4 linked regions of the Fulvivirga ulvae genome follow. The main gene of each other region encodes a partner of the protein of the gene in region 2 in a complex. Links are inferred from orthologs where the notes say so. Each region holds a gene or a part of one and is shown on either strand. Other genes may lie near its edges.

The links.
Region 1: the proteins of LVD17_RS17410 (region 2) and LVD17_RS04520 are in contact, whole or in part, in a cryo-EM structure (PDB 6ZJN), measured with the Thermus thermophilus proteins. The link is inferred for Fulvivirga ulvae from one-to-one orthologs. Residues at the interface, in WP_096411122.1 of Thermus thermophilus: Ala224, Glu225, Gln226, Glu227, Ala295, Trp297, Phe298, Arg299; in WP_223903221.1 of Thermus thermophilus: Pro35, Ser36, Asp139, Gly141, Ala142.
Region 3: the proteins of LVD17_RS17410 (region 2) and LVD17_RS04530 are in contact, whole or in part, in a crystal structure (PDB 6Y11), measured with the Thermus thermophilus proteins. The link is inferred for Fulvivirga ulvae from one-to-one orthologs. Residues at the interface, in WP_096411122.1 of Thermus thermophilus: Arg36, Val44, Arg45, Met46, Gly47, Pro48, Asn49, Arg50, Val51, Leu57, Gln58, Ala61, Asp62, Ile64, Lys65, Ile67, Phe68, Lys69, Glu70, Ile72, Val74, Glu223, Ala224, Glu225, His233, Thr234, Glu235, Tyr236, Ser237, Trp241; in WP_096411117.1 of Thermus thermophilus: Arg16, Glu17, Gly18, Leu24, Leu27, Val28, Trp30, Gly31, Arg32, Asn34, Ser35, Trp37, Thr54, Asp55, Ala56, Asp59, Ala61, Arg62, Phe63, Gly64, Glu66, Val67, Phe68, Arg69, Ala70, Ser71, Arg73, Gln74, Ala75, Asp76.
Region 4: the proteins of LVD17_RS17410 (region 2) and LVD17_RS04535 are in contact, whole or in part, in a cryo-EM structure (PDB 6KHJ), measured with the Thermosynechococcus vestitus proteins. The link is inferred for Fulvivirga ulvae from one-to-one orthologs. Residues at the interface, in WP_126985484.1 of Thermosynechococcus vestitus: Gln8, Lys26, Trp29, Leu30, Pro33, Met34, Met37, Leu38, Leu83, Ile84, Phe85, Lys86, Glu87, Asp88, Val89, Leu90, Pro91, Ala92, Thr100, Ala104, Val107, Ile108, Phe111, Leu112, Tyr114, Ile115, Ile125, Ser126, Leu128, Phe133; in WP_126986108.1 of Thermosynechococcus vestitus: Gly6, Tyr7, Glu8, Tyr9, Phe10, Gly12, Phe13, Leu14, Ile16, Cys17, Ser18, Pro21, Ala24, Leu25, Ala27, Ser28, Leu31, Arg32, Pro33, Ser35, Arg40, Leu41, Thr42, Thr43, Tyr44, Glu45, Ile51, Gly53, Ala54, Trp55.

Annotation. Positions count from the first base shown.
Region 1 is NZ_CP089981.1:1,061,977-1,066,888, forward strand. The notes cover bases 1,964-4,912. They hold LVD17_RS04520 (NADH-quinone oxidoreductase subunit D), read right to left. Parts: upstream 4,073-4,912; coding sequence 2,855-4,072; downstream 1,964-2,854. Other genes in these bases: LVD17_RS04515 (NAD(P)H-hydrate dehydratase), read right to left, coding at 1,964-2,853; LVD17_RS04525 (NADH-quinone oxidoreductase subunit C), read right to left, coding at 4,073-4,558; LVD17_RS04530 (NADH-quinone oxidoreductase subunit B), read right to left, coding at 4,562-4,912. Outside these bases: LVD17_RS04505 (sensor histidine kinase), read left to right, coding at 1-565; LVD17_RS04510 (T9SS type A sorting domain-containing protein), read right to left, coding at 833-1,201; more of LVD17_RS04515, read right to left, coding at 1,357-1,963.
Region 2 is NZ_CP089981.1:4,059,959-4,064,754, forward strand. What follows is about bases 1,175-4,007. They hold LVD17_RS17410 (complex I subunit 1/NuoH family protein), read right to left. Parts: upstream 3,216-4,007; coding sequence 2,133-3,215; downstream 1,175-2,132. Other genes in these bases: LVD17_RS17405 (tetratricopeptide repeat-containing sensor histidine kinase), read right to left, coding at 1,175-2,114; murI (glutamate racemase), read right to left, coding at 3,330-4,007. Also shown: LVD17_RS17400 (4Fe-4S dicluster domain-containing protein), read right to left, coding at 1-27; more of LVD17_RS17405, read right to left, coding at 81-1,174; more of murI, read right to left, coding at 4,008-4,145; LVD17_RS17420 (enoyl-ACP reductase FabI), read left to right, coding at 4,372-4,796. UniProt on the Escherichia coli protein: NDH-1 shuttles electrons from NADH, via FMN and iron-sulfur (Fe-S) centers, to quinones in the respiratory chain. The immediate electron acceptor for the enzyme in this species is believed to be ubiquinone.
Region 3 is NZ_CP089981.1:1,065,299-1,068,137, reverse strand. It holds LVD17_RS04530 (NADH-quinone oxidoreductase subunit B), read left to right. Parts: upstream 1-1,078; coding sequence 1,079-1,600; downstream 1,601-2,839. Other genes in the region: LVD17_RS04520 (NADH-quinone oxidoreductase subunit D), read left to right, coding at 2,090-2,839; LVD17_RS04525 (NADH-quinone oxidoreductase subunit C), read left to right, coding at 1,604-2,089; LVD17_RS04535 (NADH-quinone oxidoreductase subunit A), read left to right, coding at 578-1,066; LVD17_RS04540 (Dps family protein), read right to left, coding at 1-383. UniProt on the Escherichia coli protein: NDH-1 shuttles electrons from NADH, via FMN and iron-sulfur (Fe-S) centers, to quinones in the respiratory chain. The immediate electron acceptor for the enzyme in this species is ubiquinone.
Region 4 is NZ_CP089981.1:1,065,817-1,070,737, forward strand. Bases 1-2,958 are described here. They hold LVD17_RS04535 (NADH-quinone oxidoreductase subunit A), read right to left. Parts: upstream 1,745-2,958; coding sequence 1,256-1,744; downstream 1-1,255. Other genes in these bases: LVD17_RS04520 (NADH-quinone oxidoreductase subunit D), read right to left, coding at 1-232; LVD17_RS04525 (NADH-quinone oxidoreductase subunit C), read right to left, coding at 233-718; LVD17_RS04530 (NADH-quinone oxidoreductase subunit B), read right to left, coding at 722-1,243; LVD17_RS04540 (Dps family protein), read left to right, coding at 1,939-2,379; LVD17_RS04545 (S-adenosylmethionine decarboxylase family protein), read left to right, coding at 2,527-2,835. In the rest of the region: more of LVD17_RS04550, read left to right, coding at 2,959-4,258; LVD17_RS04555 (hypothetical protein), read left to right, coding at 4,262-4,921. UniProt on the Escherichia coli protein: NDH-1 shuttles electrons from NADH, via FMN and iron-sulfur (Fe-S) centers, to quinones in the respiratory chain. The immediate electron acceptor for the enzyme in this species is believed to be ubiquinone.

The sequences.
Region 1 (4,912 bases), 3.0 Mb from region 2 along the record:
TCCGGATGATATCAATCTCAAGTATTTTGACATGATTGAACACACAGCTAAGGACATGGAAGTATTACTGTCGAAGCTGGCACAAGTGCATGAGATTATCAACAGCAAGCCTCACAAGGATGAAATTGATATTCCTTCTTTATTGAGCGAAATCAGGGATGTAATTAAATTTCATGATAAAAGCCTGAATACCAAATATTCCTTTGACCTCAGTGTGGTTAACATTACTTCAGACCGGTATCTGCTCAGCATAATTATAAAAAACCTTATTGAGAACGCGTTAATATTCCGCAAAACATCCAACAGCGAGCCTCACCATATTCATATATCCACCAGTATCCATGAGGGTGTATTTGAAATAAGAATTAAAGACAATGGTATCGGAATTCATGCCCCACACTTAAACATGATCTTCCAGATGTTCTTTAGAGGCTCTGATAAGTCAAAGGGCAGTGGTTTGGGTCTGTACCTTGTCAAAATGTGTGTTGATAAGCTTAAAGCCAGCATTGGTGTACAAAGCCAGGAAAATAAATTTACAGAATTTACAGTCAGCATCCCTGTATAGAATCTTCGTCTTTGTGTTTGACAGATAACTGTTTGTAGCAGTTGACAAGCTAACATCAAATAACAATAGCCGCAGTTACTGCTTTTCAGCAGCACGCTTCACATCGCATGTTTTAATTTCCGATCTTTTGCTCCACAGTTCCAGTTCTTCGGCCTGACTCGCTATAGCGGTTTGGCAATGTTTTATAATATAACTGGCAAGGCGAAGCCATTAAAAAAAAGCCCCTCAATTTCTTGAGAGGCACAATTTCAATAACCTGTATTATATTTATCTTTTTAGAAACTTATATGTTTCTTTAAAATATCCCTGATCATCCCGTATAGCCAAGAGGTAATATCCGGGTGCAAGATCTTTAACCTTTAGTCTAAATTCATTTTCTCCTACATTTTCAACAGGAACATCAATTACATTTCCTATTATATTATGTACGGTAAAACTTGTTTTATTAAGTGTTGAATTATTGATTTTAACACTTAGGTAATCAGCTGTTGGGTTGGGAAACATGCTGACTTCGTTTAATTTCTTTTCCAGTGAAGAATCTTTGAAACGCTCAATCTCTCCATTCTGCGCAAAGAGAGAGGTTCCTCCAAAGGTCAATATAAGTGCTGAAAGTACGGTAAGTATAAATATTTTCATGCGCAATCGGGTATCAATTTTTATCAACCATCGAACAAAAACCGATCCACAATTCTTTCTCCCTCACAATTTTTTTGAGCTCCTCTCGTTGCAGACCTCCATTTAAATACGTAGAAACTTTTATAATGTTGTACATATACCAAATAAAAAGAAAATTATCTTATACTCTGATAAGCATTAGGAATAAAATCAACCAGATCAGAAGCGATCATTCCTATTTGACCTGTCACTTCGGCAGCAAGGTCACCAGCCACACCATGTAGATATACCCCCACCTTTGCTGCATTTTCCGGCAGGTACTTCTGAGCAAGCAGTGAGGTTATCATTCCTGTTAACACATCACCAGTGCCTCCACTGGCCATGCCAGGGTTGCCCGAACTGTTAAAATAAACCTCTCCGGAAGGGAGTGCAATAGATGTGTGGGCACCTTTAAGCACAACGATAACATTGTTTTCCCTGGCAAAGGCGGTTTGCTTTTCCAGGCGTTCAAAATCATTCGACCAGTCTCCGGCCAGTCTTTCAAATTCCTTAGGGTGAGGTGTAAGAATAGTACCTGCAGGCAAAACTTCCAGAATTTCACGGTGTTCAGAAATTATATTAAGTCCGTCAGCATCGATAACCAGGGGTTTACCAAATGCCTGGATAGCCTGCATTAAACTATAAACCGTTTCCTGCTCCTTTCCAAGTCCGGGACCAATCCCTAAAGCGTCATATCCGGCTACATCGCCATAGCTGGTGAGGAAATGATCGCCCTCGTCTGGTAATACCATGGCCTCCGGAACTGTAGACTGCATGACACTATAGCCACATCGCGGAATATTCATTGTAAGCAAACCTACCCCGCTACGGAGGGCCGCTTTGGCACATAGTACGGCCGCCCCCATTTTCCCATAGCTACCAGCCATTATCAGCGCGCGCCCATGCGTGCCCTTATGAGCAAATTTGGATCTTTTCTTAAGTACACCTCTGATGGATTCACTTGTCAGCATAAAGTAGTGAGAGGTTTCTCTTTCAACAGCTTCCTGCATGAGACCAATATCTACAATATGCCAATCTCCAACATATTCACTATTTTCGGGCATAAAAAATGCCAGCTTTGGTATTTGAAACGAAACGGTATATTCTGGCTTTACAATTGTGCCTCCTGCTGTATGCTGATCTGAAAATAATCCTGACGCGATATCTATAGCAATTATTGTATTGTCAGAATTATTCATGACCTCTATAACTTCTGCATACAGGCCCTCGACTTCACGGCTCAGGCCAGATCCAAAAATACCGTCTATAACAATATGGTATAGGTTAAAGTCCGGTATCTCATCAGTATTACTGATTGGCACCACGTCTATCAGCCCCTCCAGGCGCTTCTCATTTATTTTAAAATCACCGGAGGCAGAGGCAGATTTTCTGATAACATAAGCCTTTACCTTATAATTTTTCTCATTTAGCAATCGAGCTACCACCAGACCATCTCCTCCGTTATTTCCGGTACCACACACTATTGCCACCTGATACTTAGGACTAAAACGGGCGGTAAACCAACGTGTAAATGCCTTAGCAGCTCGCTCCATCAGGTCAACAGAGCGAATGGGTTCATGCTTTATTGTAAAATCGTCTACATTACGGATCTGGTTGGCAGATAAAACTTTCATATTAACGGTCTACTTCTCCTAATACTATATCGATAGACCCTAATACCGCTATCAGGTCAGCAATAAGGCTCCCTTTTGATAACTCTGAAATGATAGAAAGGTTTACAAAGCAACAAGATCTACCTTTGCACCTGAAAGGAATATCACTTTTCCCGTCAGCCCTAAAAAAGAAACCCAACTCGCCCCTGGGTGTTTCACCCCGTATATAAAAATCCTGGGCCTTTGGTCTTATTTTTTTGGGCACAAGTTCTTGAGGGTCAAATTCTCGGGTTCGTTTATGCTCTTTAGTAAGTTTTTCCAGACACTGCTCAATAATTTTCAGAGACTCATGTATTTCCCTTACACGCACATCCGTTCTGTCCCAGCAATCTCCTACCGTACCAACTTTCCCTTCACCCACTGGAATATCAAAATCGATTTCAGGATAGACAGAATAGCCATCCACCTTTCGCAGGTCATATCGAAGGCCTGAACCACGTAGCATAGGGCCTGTCACACCATAGTTAAGGGCCAGGTCCAAAGGAAGTACTCCTATATTTGCCGTGCGATCAATAAATATCTTATTTTCCATTACAAGCCCTTCCAGCTCGGCCAGCTTTGGCTTTAAGTAGTTGACAAATTCGGCACAGCGCTCCTCAAACCCAACGGGAAGATCGTAAAACAATCCACCTACCCAAATATAATTATACAGCATTCTGGCTCCGCTGGCCCATTCCAGCATACGTTGAATATGTTCACGGTCCCTGATCAGCCAAAAGAACGGTGTAAAAGCCCCAATATCCATGGCATAGGTACCAACAGCTACAAAATGAGATGCTATTCTGTTAAGTTCAGTTACTAAAACACGGATATATTCAACTCTCTTAGGCAACTTGTCTGCTATACCAAGCATTTTTTCGACTCCCATAACATACACATGCTCCGAATTCATAGCAGCCAGGTAATCCATCCGATCCACAAAAGGTATCACCTGATTGTATGGAAGTGATTCTGCATGCTTTTCAAAACACCTGTGAAGATATCCTAAATGTGGTATTACATCTTTTATCACTTCTCCATCGGAAACTACCTCAAGTCTCAATACACCATGTGTAGAGGGGTGCTGAGGACCGAGATTAATAACCATTTCCTCTGACTTCAGGTCTTCCTCGTTATATTTATTGGGTTCTGACTTAATCAGATTATCTTCCCGATATTGATATTGTATTTCGTTGGCCACCTAATATTCTACTTTTATACCTCTGTAATACTCCTGATGCTGATAATCCTTTCGAAGCGGATATCCCTCCCAGTCAGCCGGCATGAGGATCCTGCGGAGATCGGGATGATTTTCAAAGCTTATCCCGAACATGTCGTAAGCCTCTCTTTCATGCCAGTCAGCAGTCTTCCAAATATCACTTACCGAACTTATTTGTGGTTTACTTCTGTCAACTTTCACTTTAATCATCAGCCCTGTTTCGAATGGAACCGAATATAAGTTATAAATAACCTCCATGGTACCTATTTCCGGGCCGTTGTCCAGGCCTGTCAGGCAGGAGAGCATATCAAAATAGGTCAGCTCATTGGTATGCAATTCAAGGCATACGCGATGCACGTCACCCACCCCGATTTCAATAGCCTTGGGTGAGGCGGCTTCATCAACTTCCTTTATGACTGCCTCTCCAAATTTATTTTTGAGTATGGATATGATTTTTTCTATCTCCATAATTTAAGCTTCTTGTTTTTTCAACAATCTCTCAAGAGCCTTGGGTGCCATTAAAGATTCACTTCTTATTTTCTCCTGCAGTTTCAAGAAGCCTCCGATAAGTGCTTCTGGTCTTGGGGGACAACCTGGCACATATACATCCACTGGAATAATCCTGTCTACTCCTTTAACCACATGATAGCCATGCTCCCAGTACGGCCCACCGCAATTAGAACATGACCCCATAGAAATAACATACCGTGGCTCTGACATTTGCTCATAGAGTCTTCTGATCCGGTCAGCCATTTTGAATGTTACCGTTCCTGCCACAATCATGACGTCAGCCTGTCTTGGTGAAGCCCGGGGAGCCATGCC
Region 2 (4,796 bases):
AATATTGCTCCAGTAGGAATGGTTCATGCTACAAATATTGGTCAGCGAATTAAGAAAATGCAAGAAAATTCAAGAAATGTTTAGAAGATCGGCTCTTTTTTTATGGTGAACTTAAACGTACTGCCTTCACCTTCCTTGCTTTCCACCCATATCTTTCCACCCATACGCTCCACAAACTCTTTACAGAGTTTAAGACCGAGACCAGTGCCTTTTTCGTTGGCGGTGCCTTTGGTGGTATAGAGTACAGTGGTGTTGAACAACTGGGACTTTTGCTCTTCGCTCATACCTATACCGTTGTCTTTAATACTTATGATCAGGGTATCGTTATCTTTATCTTTAGCGGAAATCTCTACATAACCACCCTCCCTGGTAAATTTAATAGAGTTGGCTACTAAATTCCGGATGATAAGGTCAAGCATATTCCTGTCTGCCAAAACACTCATATCTTCTTCTACAAGATCTATGAACTGGATGCTTTTGTCATTGATCTCGCGGAAAAAGTTAAGATTTTCCTCTACAAGTTCTTTTAGTTCCAGAGGTTCTTCCTGAATGGTGATCTCATTCATTTGTACCAATGCCCAATCCAGAAGATTGTCAAGCAATTTACGGGTATTGTCAAGTCTCACTTTCAGTGATTTCGTCAGCTGGCGCAGTTCTTCCTGGTTGAGGTTGCCTTCATCAAGCATATCCAAAATACCTACCAGAGCATGAATGGGGGAGCGGACATCATGGGAAACGATAGAAAAGAATTTATCCTTCATTTCAAGCAGCCCTGCCAGCTCCCGGCTTTGCTCCTCCATTTCTTTTTGATGTATAACCAAAAGATCATTGATCTTTTTGCGGCGTACACTACTTCTGTACAGCGTGATTAGCAATACAGCTGTAAAAGCCAGTATAACGACCAGGATATTTCTGAAAAACTCCTCATTTTTCAGCTGGGTTTTCTGCTGCTCTTCTTTTTGGTTGAGCAGGGCAATTTCCATATCCTTATTGGCGGTTTCATATTTTATCTGGATCTGGGCAAACTGCTCTTTTTGCTTTTCACTGAATACACTGTCCTCCATGGCCTTAAACATTTTGTAATACTTCAGCGACAGTTTATACTCGCCCTTCCTTTCATAAAGATTAGACATTTCCTCATAAGCTTTGATGATCAGCTCATTGTTGTTCATGCCTTTTGAAATTTTCAGGGAAGCATCCAAAAGCTCTCCGGCTTTGTCATATTCTCCCATTTTCATTCTTGCAACACCCAGCCCGAGTTGTGTTTCAGCAATACCACTCTTGTTGTTAAGTTCTTCATACCTTTTCAGTGCACGATCATGGTAATCCAGTGATTTCTCAAATTCACCGAGATTTTCATAGGCTATGGCTATTTTATTCAGTATCTGAGGGATCAGAACCGTGGTTTTCAGTTTCATGCTGAGTTCCAGTGCCTTTTGTAGTTCAGTCAGCGCTTTTTCATACTGCCCCTCCATAATGAGTATTTCGCCGATGTCATGCCCTGAATAAGCCAGCCCTTCATGGTCATCAATTACACTACTCAGCTTCATGGAGTTTTCTATGTACTCCCTGGCTTTTTCCAGTTGTCCCATAGATTTCAGTACCCTTCCGATATTATAGGTGGTAATGGCAATATATAGCTTGTCATTTATTTCCTGTGCCTTTTTTAAACTTTGCTGATAGTAGTCGTAGGCATCACTGAATAAGTCAAGATCATAATAATCTTCTCCTATACTGTTCAGTGCCAGGGTAACGCCTGCGCCATAATCCATTTGTTTGTAGAGTCGAAGCGCTTCAAGATCATACTTTAAAGCCTCTTTGTAGTTGCTTTGTACGGTGTGGTAGCCTGCAAGCATTTCATCGGCAAAGGCGAGGTAGAGAGAGTCCTGAAGTTCAACAGCAAGATTGCGGGCCTGAATGGCCAACTGAATGGCAGTATCTACATTATTGTAATTATACTCATTGACAAGGTAAAATAGGATTTCGAGCTTTAATGAATCTGACTGACTTTCATTAAAGGCACGTTTTAAACTGTCAATTTTTGCCTGGTCTTGCGCTCGAAGCAATCCTGAACAAGCAAACAGGATAAAAAGTATGTATAAGTGCTTTCTCAAAATATTTTTTAATATACATTAAATCATGAACAATCTCCATACCCCTGATAATAATAACAGCACCAGCGCAGCAGGAGTCAGATATTTCCACCCGAGACTCATAAGCTGATCTATTCTTACCCTTGGGTAGGTCCACCTGACCCACATCTGTAGCAATACCATTAGCATGGCTTTGCTGATGAGCCAGAAACCGCTGCAAAAATGACCGAACCAGGTACCTGGCACGCCACTGGTCCACTCAGCGAGCTTTAAAGGGCCTATATTGGGAAAAGGAGTGTTCCAGCTGCCAAAAAATAACACTACGCCCAGCAGCGAAACCAAAAGCATCATGCCATATTCGGCAAGCATGATCACGGACCATCTGAAACCTGAATACTCAGTTTGGAAACCTGCAACGATCTCTGACTCTGCCTCAGGCAGATCGAATGGTGCCCTGTTACTTTCAGCCAGGGAGGTGATAAAAAAGATAAGCCATGCTAAAAAGAGCAGGGGTATTCTTACCACATTCCAGCTTAAAAAACCTCCGATATGTGTTATATCAATATCGAGGGCTTTAAGGCCGAAAAGATAGTTGGTTTCATTGGCCCAGATACCCTGCTGGGTAGAAATAGTCTGTAAATCAAGAGATTGACTGATAATAACCACGCATAATACACTCAGGGTCAACGGCACTTCGTAGGATATGATCTGAGCTGCAGAGCGCATGGCACCTAAAAGAGAATATTTGTTGTTAGAGCTCCAGCCCGCCATAACAATGCCGATAACATCGAGCGAAATAATTGCCAGCAAGTAAAATACACCGGTCTGGATAGGGGCACCTTGCCAGAAGGATGTAACCGGCAGCACGGCAAAGCCTGCAAACACAAAAACAAATATTAAAACAGGTGCTATCAGAAACAGCTTACGGTCAGCACTTTTAGGTACAATATCTTCCTTTTGCACCAGCTTGAGAAGGTCAGCAATAGTCTGTAAAAGTCCGTAATAACCCACCTCCATAGGGCCGTATCTGTCTTGTATAAAGGCTGATAGCTTTCGTTCGGCGTAGATAGCAAAAACGGCATAAACAAGTAAAAAAGGAAGAAAGAATAAAATAGTTGACATCTGTAAAATTTAATTTATCAGCCCCTTGCGGCAAAATAAACCAATACTGTTCAGATTACGCAAAGTATCCTTCGTCAATATATTAATATTTCAGATATAAAACATCAATTCGTATTAATCCCATAGTGGATACTTTTCCAAATGCACCAGTTCCCTGAAGAATATTTTGGTCGAGGCCTCAAATGACTGAGTGAAATCGGAAACCAGGAACTCATCTTTTAACTCCTGTCCTTCAGGAGCCAGTAACTTGCTCTCGGTCAGGTAGTTTTTTAGGTATTTGGCAGTGATCTCAGAAGAATCCAGAATTTTTACCTGGCCATTGAAAAAGTCATTGATCTGTTTTTTGATTAAAGGATAGTGCGTACACCCGAGGATCAGAGCCTCTATATCTCTGAACTGATTGATGTTTAAATATTTTTCAATGATCTCATGGCTGATCTTATTGTTGAAAAAGCCTTCCTCGATCATAGGTACCAGCAACGGTGTGGCTATGGATACCAGTTCAATGTTCTGCTTCAGCTGCTTGATTTTTTTAGCATAAACATTGGATTGTACGGTACGCTTGGTGCCAATTAAGCCAATCTTGTGTCCATTAAAATGCTCTTTGACATAAGAAACCATGGGGTCAATCACATTAATGACCTTGGCTCTCTTTCCGGTGTATTCCTTTAATAGCTCATAGGCGGCCGAACTTGCTGAATTGCAGGCAATTACTATCACTTTGCAACCTTTTTTTAATAACACATCGGCAATCTTGACGGAGTAGGCCTGCACCGCAGCTTCTGACTTATCGCCATAGGGCAAATGTGCTGTATCGCCAAAGTAGATCATAGACTCATAAGGAAGTACACGCCTGATGGCATGAGCCACCGTCAGACCACCAATTCCGCTATCAAATATCCCAACAGGGCTCCCAATGTTAAAATCCATATTAAAAATTTAAAGCCTCAAAAGTATTAAAAATAATATCTGTCGGGAGTGGCTATCCGGCATTTTTTAAGAAAAAAGTCGATGAGGTTTGTGCATAACTCGCGGTTATCGTATTAAAATTGGGTAGTGATGTAAGTCTGCCCTTGCTTTGGTTTACCGGCACTCTCCATTTAGGTAAATAATTTTGTATTATTGCACATCCAAAGAAGAAAAAAACTAACGTACTATGAGTAATAACATACTTAAAGGAAAGAAAGGCATAATATTCGGTGCCTTGGACGAAAACTCAATAGCATGGAAAACTGCTATCAAGGCACAGGAAGAAGGTGCTGAATTTGTACTTACAAATGCTCCGGTCGCATTGAGAATGGGAGCTATAAATAAATTGGCTGAAGAATGTAATGCCGAGGTTATTCCGGCGGATGCTACTTCCATTGAGGATCTGACAAATCTTTTTGAAAAATCTATGGAAGTGCTCGGTGGTAAGCTGGACTTTGTGCTTCATTCAATAGGTATGAGCCCGAACGTAAGAAAAGGTAAAGAATATGGAGACCTTAATTACGACTGGTTTTTGAAGACACTTGATATCTCTGGTATTTCTTTCCATAAAGTATTGCAAACTGCAGAGAAAACTGATGCTATGAATGATTG
Region 3 (2,839 bases), 3.0 Mb from region 2 along the record:
GACATTAAATCTTCGGTTCCATCGTCACTGGCTTCAGAGGCCATTTCTTTTATTTCTCTTTCCAGGTCAAGGATATTTTTTAAGTCATCAATTATTGAAGAAACAGCTCCTTCACCATCGTGAATATTCTTTTTAGCCTTGATTGTAGATGTTTCAATATAATCCTTGAATGAGTGCAGGGGTTTTCCTTCAATAGTAAGGATCCTTTCTGCGATGTCGTCAATTTTTTGAGCAGAATCGGTGTATAATTCTTCAAATTTGTCGTGCAGCTGAAAAAAATGTTTGCCCTGAATGTTCCAATGAAATCCCCTCAGATTTTGATAATAAATCTGATAATCAGCCAGTAAGATATTCAGCTTATCAATAATTTTGTCGTTTTTCATTACGTATTTTTGTTTAATTGGATCTTCATTTTGAATAACGCAAAAATGCCATTTATTGATTAGCAAATCAAATTGATTGTGCCTATAAAGTCATAAGCCACCTCTATTCCGACAATTCTTGGCACTTCTATAAACTAAACTTAAATTCTTAGCAGTTTTGGTCTATATTTGATATAAATGTTATTCAAATAAGGATGGAAACGGAAATTTCAGCATTTGGAGAAGTATTAATCTTCATCATCGGAGGACTAATTTTTATTATTGGAGGATTGGTAACATCATGGATCGTAAGGCCGGAACGACCTAATGAAGAAAAGCTTCAAACCTATGAAAGTGGTGAACAGCCGTTGAGTTCAGCCTGGGTGCGTTTTAACTTCAGGTTTTATATAATAGCACTGCTGTTTGTATTGTTCGAGGTAGAAATCGTTTTCCTTTTTCCCTGGGCAACAGTATTTGGAAGAGCAGAGCTTGTGGAGCAAACCAATGGCCTTTGGGGCTGGTTCGCACTAATCGAAATGGTAGTTTTTGTGCTTATTCTGGCGTTAGGACTTGCCTGGGCCTGGGCCTGGGGTTATTTAGAATGGCCTAAAACTGACCAACAGGAAGTGAGTAACTATAAATCACCCGTGCCTAAAGCGCTTTATGACAATATAAATAGAAAATATAGCCGCAAATCTTCGTGAGCAATAAAACTTATGGGCTTATTAGATAGAAAATTCAACAGTGGAGGTGTCATAGTTACTAAGGTAGACGACCTTATAAACTGGGCAAGGTTATCCTCAATGTTCCCAATGACCTTTGGAATAGCTTGCTGTGCAATTGAGTTTATGACAACCGGTACATCTGTATACGATATGGACAGACTTGGCATGGCTCCCCGGGCTTCACCAAGACAGGCTGACGTCATGATTGTGGCAGGAACGGTAACATTCAAAATGGCTGACCGGATCAGAAGACTCTATGAGCAAATGTCAGAGCCACGGTATGTTATTTCTATGGGGTCATGTTCTAATTGCGGTGGGCCGTACTGGGAGCATGGCTATCATGTGGTTAAAGGAGTAGACAGGATTATTCCAGTGGATGTATATGTGCCAGGTTGTCCCCCAAGACCAGAAGCACTTATCGGAGGCTTCTTGAAACTGCAGGAGAAAATAAGAAGTGAATCTTTAATGGCACCCAAGGCTCTTGAGAGATTGTTGAAAAAACAAGAAGCTTAAATTATGGAGATAGAAAAAATCATATCCATACTCAAAAATAAATTTGGAGAGGCAGTCATAAAGGAAGTTGATGAAGCCGCCTCACCCAAGGCTATTGAAATCGGGGTGGGTGACGTGCATCGCGTATGCCTTGAATTGCATACCAATGAGCTGACCTATTTTGATATGCTCTCCTGCCTGACAGGCCTGGACAACGGCCCGGAAATAGGTACCATGGAGGTTATTTATAACTTATATTCGGTTCCATTCGAAACAGGGCTGATGATTAAAGTGAAAGTTGACAGAAGTAAACCACAAATAAGTTCGGTAAGTGATATTTGGAAGACTGCTGACTGGCATGAAAGAGAGGCTTACGACATGTTCGGGATAAGCTTTGAAAATCATCCCGATCTCCGCAGGATCCTCATGCCGGCTGACTGGGAGGGATATCCGCTTCGAAAGGATTATCAGCATCAGGAGTATTACAGAGGTATAAAAGTAGAATATTAGGTGGCCAACGAAATACAATATCAATATCGGGAAGATAATCTGATTAAGTCAGAACCCAATAAATATAACGAGGAAGACCTGAAGTCAGAGGAAATGGTTATTAATCTCGGTCCTCAGCACCCCTCTACACATGGTGTATTGAGACTTGAGGTAGTTTCCGATGGAGAAGTGATAAAAGATGTAATACCACATTTAGGATATCTTCACAGGTGTTTTGAAAAGCATGCAGAATCACTTCCATACAATCAGGTGATACCTTTTGTGGATCGGATGGATTACCTGGCTGCTATGAATTCGGAGCATGTGTATGTTATGGGAGTCGAAAAAATGCTTGGTATAGCAGACAAGTTGCCTAAGAGAGTTGAATATATCCGTGTTTTAGTAACTGAACTTAACAGAATAGCATCTCATTTTGTAGCTGTTGGTACCTATGCCATGGATATTGGGGCTTTTACACCGTTCTTTTGGCTGATCAGGGACCGTGAACATATTCAACGTATGCTGGAATGGGCCAGCGGAGCCAGAATGCTGTATAATTATATTTGGGTAGGTGGATTGTTTTACGATCTTCCCGTTGGGTTTGAGGAGCGCTGTGCCGAATTTGTCAACTACTTAAAGCCAAAGCTGGCCGAGCTGGAAGGGCTTGTAATGGAAAATAAGATATTTATTGATCGCACGGCAAATATAGGAGTACTTCCTTTGGACCTGGCCCTTAACTATGGTGTGACAGGCCCTATGCTACGTGGTTCA
Region 4 (4,921 bases), 3.0 Mb from region 2 along the record:
ATTCTGCATGCTTTTCAAAACACCTGTGAAGATATCCTAAATGTGGTATTACATCTTTTATCACTTCTCCATCGGAAACTACCTCAAGTCTCAATACACCATGTGTAGAGGGGTGCTGAGGACCGAGATTAATAACCATTTCCTCTGACTTCAGGTCTTCCTCGTTATATTTATTGGGTTCTGACTTAATCAGATTATCTTCCCGATATTGATATTGTATTTCGTTGGCCACCTAATATTCTACTTTTATACCTCTGTAATACTCCTGATGCTGATAATCCTTTCGAAGCGGATATCCCTCCCAGTCAGCCGGCATGAGGATCCTGCGGAGATCGGGATGATTTTCAAAGCTTATCCCGAACATGTCGTAAGCCTCTCTTTCATGCCAGTCAGCAGTCTTCCAAATATCACTTACCGAACTTATTTGTGGTTTACTTCTGTCAACTTTCACTTTAATCATCAGCCCTGTTTCGAATGGAACCGAATATAAGTTATAAATAACCTCCATGGTACCTATTTCCGGGCCGTTGTCCAGGCCTGTCAGGCAGGAGAGCATATCAAAATAGGTCAGCTCATTGGTATGCAATTCAAGGCATACGCGATGCACGTCACCCACCCCGATTTCAATAGCCTTGGGTGAGGCGGCTTCATCAACTTCCTTTATGACTGCCTCTCCAAATTTATTTTTGAGTATGGATATGATTTTTTCTATCTCCATAATTTAAGCTTCTTGTTTTTTCAACAATCTCTCAAGAGCCTTGGGTGCCATTAAAGATTCACTTCTTATTTTCTCCTGCAGTTTCAAGAAGCCTCCGATAAGTGCTTCTGGTCTTGGGGGACAACCTGGCACATATACATCCACTGGAATAATCCTGTCTACTCCTTTAACCACATGATAGCCATGCTCCCAGTACGGCCCACCGCAATTAGAACATGACCCCATAGAAATAACATACCGTGGCTCTGACATTTGCTCATAGAGTCTTCTGATCCGGTCAGCCATTTTGAATGTTACCGTTCCTGCCACAATCATGACGTCAGCCTGTCTTGGTGAAGCCCGGGGAGCCATGCCAAGTCTGTCCATATCGTATACAGATGTACCGGTTGTCATAAACTCAATTGCACAGCAAGCTATTCCAAAGGTCATTGGGAACATTGAGGATAACCTTGCCCAGTTTATAAGGTCGTCTACCTTAGTAACTATGACACCTCCACTGTTGAATTTTCTATCTAATAAGCCCATAAGTTTTATTGCTCACGAAGATTTGCGGCTATATTTTCTATTTATATTGTCATAAAGCGCTTTAGGCACGGGTGATTTATAGTTACTCACTTCCTGTTGGTCAGTTTTAGGCCATTCTAAATAACCCCAGGCCCAGGCCCAGGCAAGTCCTAACGCCAGAATAAGCACAAAAACTACCATTTCGATTAGTGCGAACCAGCCCCAAAGGCCATTGGTTTGCTCCACAAGCTCTGCTCTTCCAAATACTGTTGCCCAGGGAAAAAGGAAAACGATTTCTACCTCGAACAATACAAACAGCAGTGCTATTATATAAAACCTGAAGTTAAAACGCACCCAGGCTGAACTCAACGGCTGTTCACCACTTTCATAGGTTTGAAGCTTTTCTTCATTAGGTCGTTCCGGCCTTACGATCCATGATGTTACCAATCCTCCAATAATAAAAATTAGTCCTCCGATGATGAAGATTAATACTTCTCCAAATGCTGAAATTTCCGTTTCCATCCTTATTTGAATAACATTTATATCAAATATAGACCAAAACTGCTAAGAATTTAAGTTTAGTTTATAGAAGTGCCAAGAATTGTCGGAATAGAGGTGGCTTATGACTTTATAGGCACAATCAATTTGATTTGCTAATCAATAAATGGCATTTTTGCGTTATTCAAAATGAAGATCCAATTAAACAAAAATACGTAATGAAAAACGACAAAATTATTGATAAGCTGAATATCTTACTGGCTGATTATCAGATTTATTATCAAAATCTGAGGGGATTTCATTGGAACATTCAGGGCAAACATTTTTTTCAGCTGCACGACAAATTTGAAGAATTATACACCGATTCTGCTCAAAAAATTGACGACATCGCAGAAAGGATCCTTACTATTGAAGGAAAACCCCTGCACTCATTCAAGGATTATATTGAAACATCTACAATCAAGGCTAAAAAGAATATTCACGATGGTGAAGGAGCTGTTTCTTCAATAATTGATGACTTAAAAAATATCCTTGACCTGGAAAGAGAAATAAAAGAAATGGCCTCTGAAGCCAGTGACGATGGAACCGAAGATTTAATGTCAGACTTCATTGATGAGCAGGAGAAAACGCTCTGGATGATGAAAGCCTGGATGAAATAATAAGTTATATTTTCAGGTTATGTATAGCAGCAGGTAAATTATCTGCTGCTTTTTATTTACATACGACTGTAAACAAGATATAGATTGCCCAAAAATTGTTATATTTTTGTTTTTGAATACTGAAAAACGCACTGAAGACTAACATTTTTGGAAGCTAAGATTGATAACTTTTCCTGTTGGATCAAAGATGTAAATCCTGAGAGTTTGAAGAGGGATTTTGAGCAGATGCTAATCGCATCCGGCTTTGGCCTCCTCAATTGTATGGAGCATCACTTCAGTCCTCAGGGATACACCTGCCTTTGGCTGCTGTCAGAGAGTCATTTTGCTATTCATACCTTCCCGGAAGAACAAAAAACGTATATCGAGTTAAGTAGCTGCAATTCTGACATGTATGACAAATTCCTTATCCTGCTGAAGGAATACGAGCGAAAAAAACAGAAGCATGACATTTCTTAGCATTTGCCGGCATGCCTACTACCTTCTTGGCGCTATACTTCTGGGCACAGCGCTCAGACTGCAGATTGATTTGCTAAATTACTTTTATGAAACTCGATTTGCAGACTGGGTACCCGTATTTATCGTTTTTATTTCAGCGTTTATGCTTGCAATAAAATATATAGATTTCAAGGGAGCCACCAGCCTAACCGCCAATCTGCTGTTCCTTACTTTAGTACTTTTTGGTGCCGGCATAGTTTTCCGGATCTATGGGTACATGGACTGGGCAAATATAGTTGTATATATGATGCTTTCTATCCTGGCCGTAGTTCTGGGAATTTTTTTGAAGCCCAATAGATACCGGGTTAACATACTGATCATTTTGGCTTCATCTCTGGCATTTTGGATTGCCCCTGCTCTTTCTACACAATGGCTGACTATACCTGTAGCAATACTTTACCTGTTTCATGAAGCACTGTACAGACAGTGGTGGAAATCAGGTGTATGGGTAACAGCCTCGCTCGTGCTCATGCTGGTCAGCCTGAATATTCCTGGTGATAATATCAGATATAAGAGCCAAAAGAAATATTATGACAAAGTCCTCTATTCCTCCAAGACCCCATATCATCAAATAGACATTACAACATGGAAGGGACATGAGTGGTTTTACTATGATAACATCAATCAGTTTAGCTCTATTGATTATAGCCTTTACTTTGAACCTATGGTTCATCCGGTCATGAAAATGAGCCCTGAACCTAAACGAGTATTAGTGATTGGTGCGGAAAACGGGCTTTTGATCAGGGAGGTTCTGAAACACCCGATAGTAGAACAGGTTGACCTTGTCCCCATGGATACCGCTTTGCTCAATATTGCAGCTACGCTAAACTGGTTTACCGACCTCAATCATCACTCGCTTAAAAGTGGCAAATTACAAATTAGGAATGATGACATATTTCATCTTCTCGACGCGGATTCTGCTCAATACGACCTTATCTTTGTGGATGTTCCGGATCCTGTAGACATCGAATTTAGCAGATATTACACTTTGGAATTTTACGAGTTATGCCACCGGGCCTTAAAAACCGATGGGATGATGGTAACTCAGGCGGGTAGCCCATACCTGGCAACTATTGCCTTTTACACTATACAGAACACCATAAAAGCAGCCAGCTTTGCCACATTACCTTTGCATAACCAAGTATTGACGATCGGAGAATGGGGATGGGTTATCGGAGCGAAAGGTACTTCTGATGCGGAGTTGCTACGCCAGGCAAGTCAATGTACTTTTGATGATGTGGATACCCGATGGTTAAACCATGAGGCTATGCAAATGATCCTGTCATTTGGCAAACCTTCTGTAAGTATTGACTCACTTGATGTTAACACTTTAAAGCAGTCCATTATCCATGAGTATTACAAGTCGGGAACATGGACTTTTTAGCCTATGAGGAAAATCTGGATTTTCAACAAATCAATAGATCTCTGGGTACTCGGTTTTCCGGTATGGCTTACATGGTTGGTTTGTTTTGTTCTGCCTGATCATACACTGCAGCAAAGTATGCCATTATGGTTTTGGGTAGTAATAATACTTGGCATTGATGTTACCCATGTGTGGAGTACCATTTTCCGAACCTACCTGGACAAGGAAGAATTTCATACGCACAGGAAGCTGCTTATCAGCGCCCCGCTGATCGGGCTGTTTGTTTTCTTTATACTTGCCTTTTTCTCTACCGCATTATTCTGGACTGCACTTGCTTATCTGGCAGTTTTCCACTTCATCAAACAGCAGTACGGCTTCATGCAAATCTATAGGGCAAAGTATGGCTTCCTTAATTTTTCCAGGAGAATCTCCGACAAGACCGCTATCTATGTTGGCATGCTCTACCCGGTTTTTTATTGGCATATCAACCATGACCGGCATTTTAACTGGTTTATTGACGGTGATTTCCTGAATATAAGCTCCTTGTTAGGCAATGTATCTTTTTGGAATGATTCCGCTTTGCAAATCACCAATCAGACCTGCATCTTGTTGTACTTTTTTATTCTGGGATTCTGGCTATACGAAGAGATCAGCCTGCACAAAAAACACGGGCACAGGTTTCCC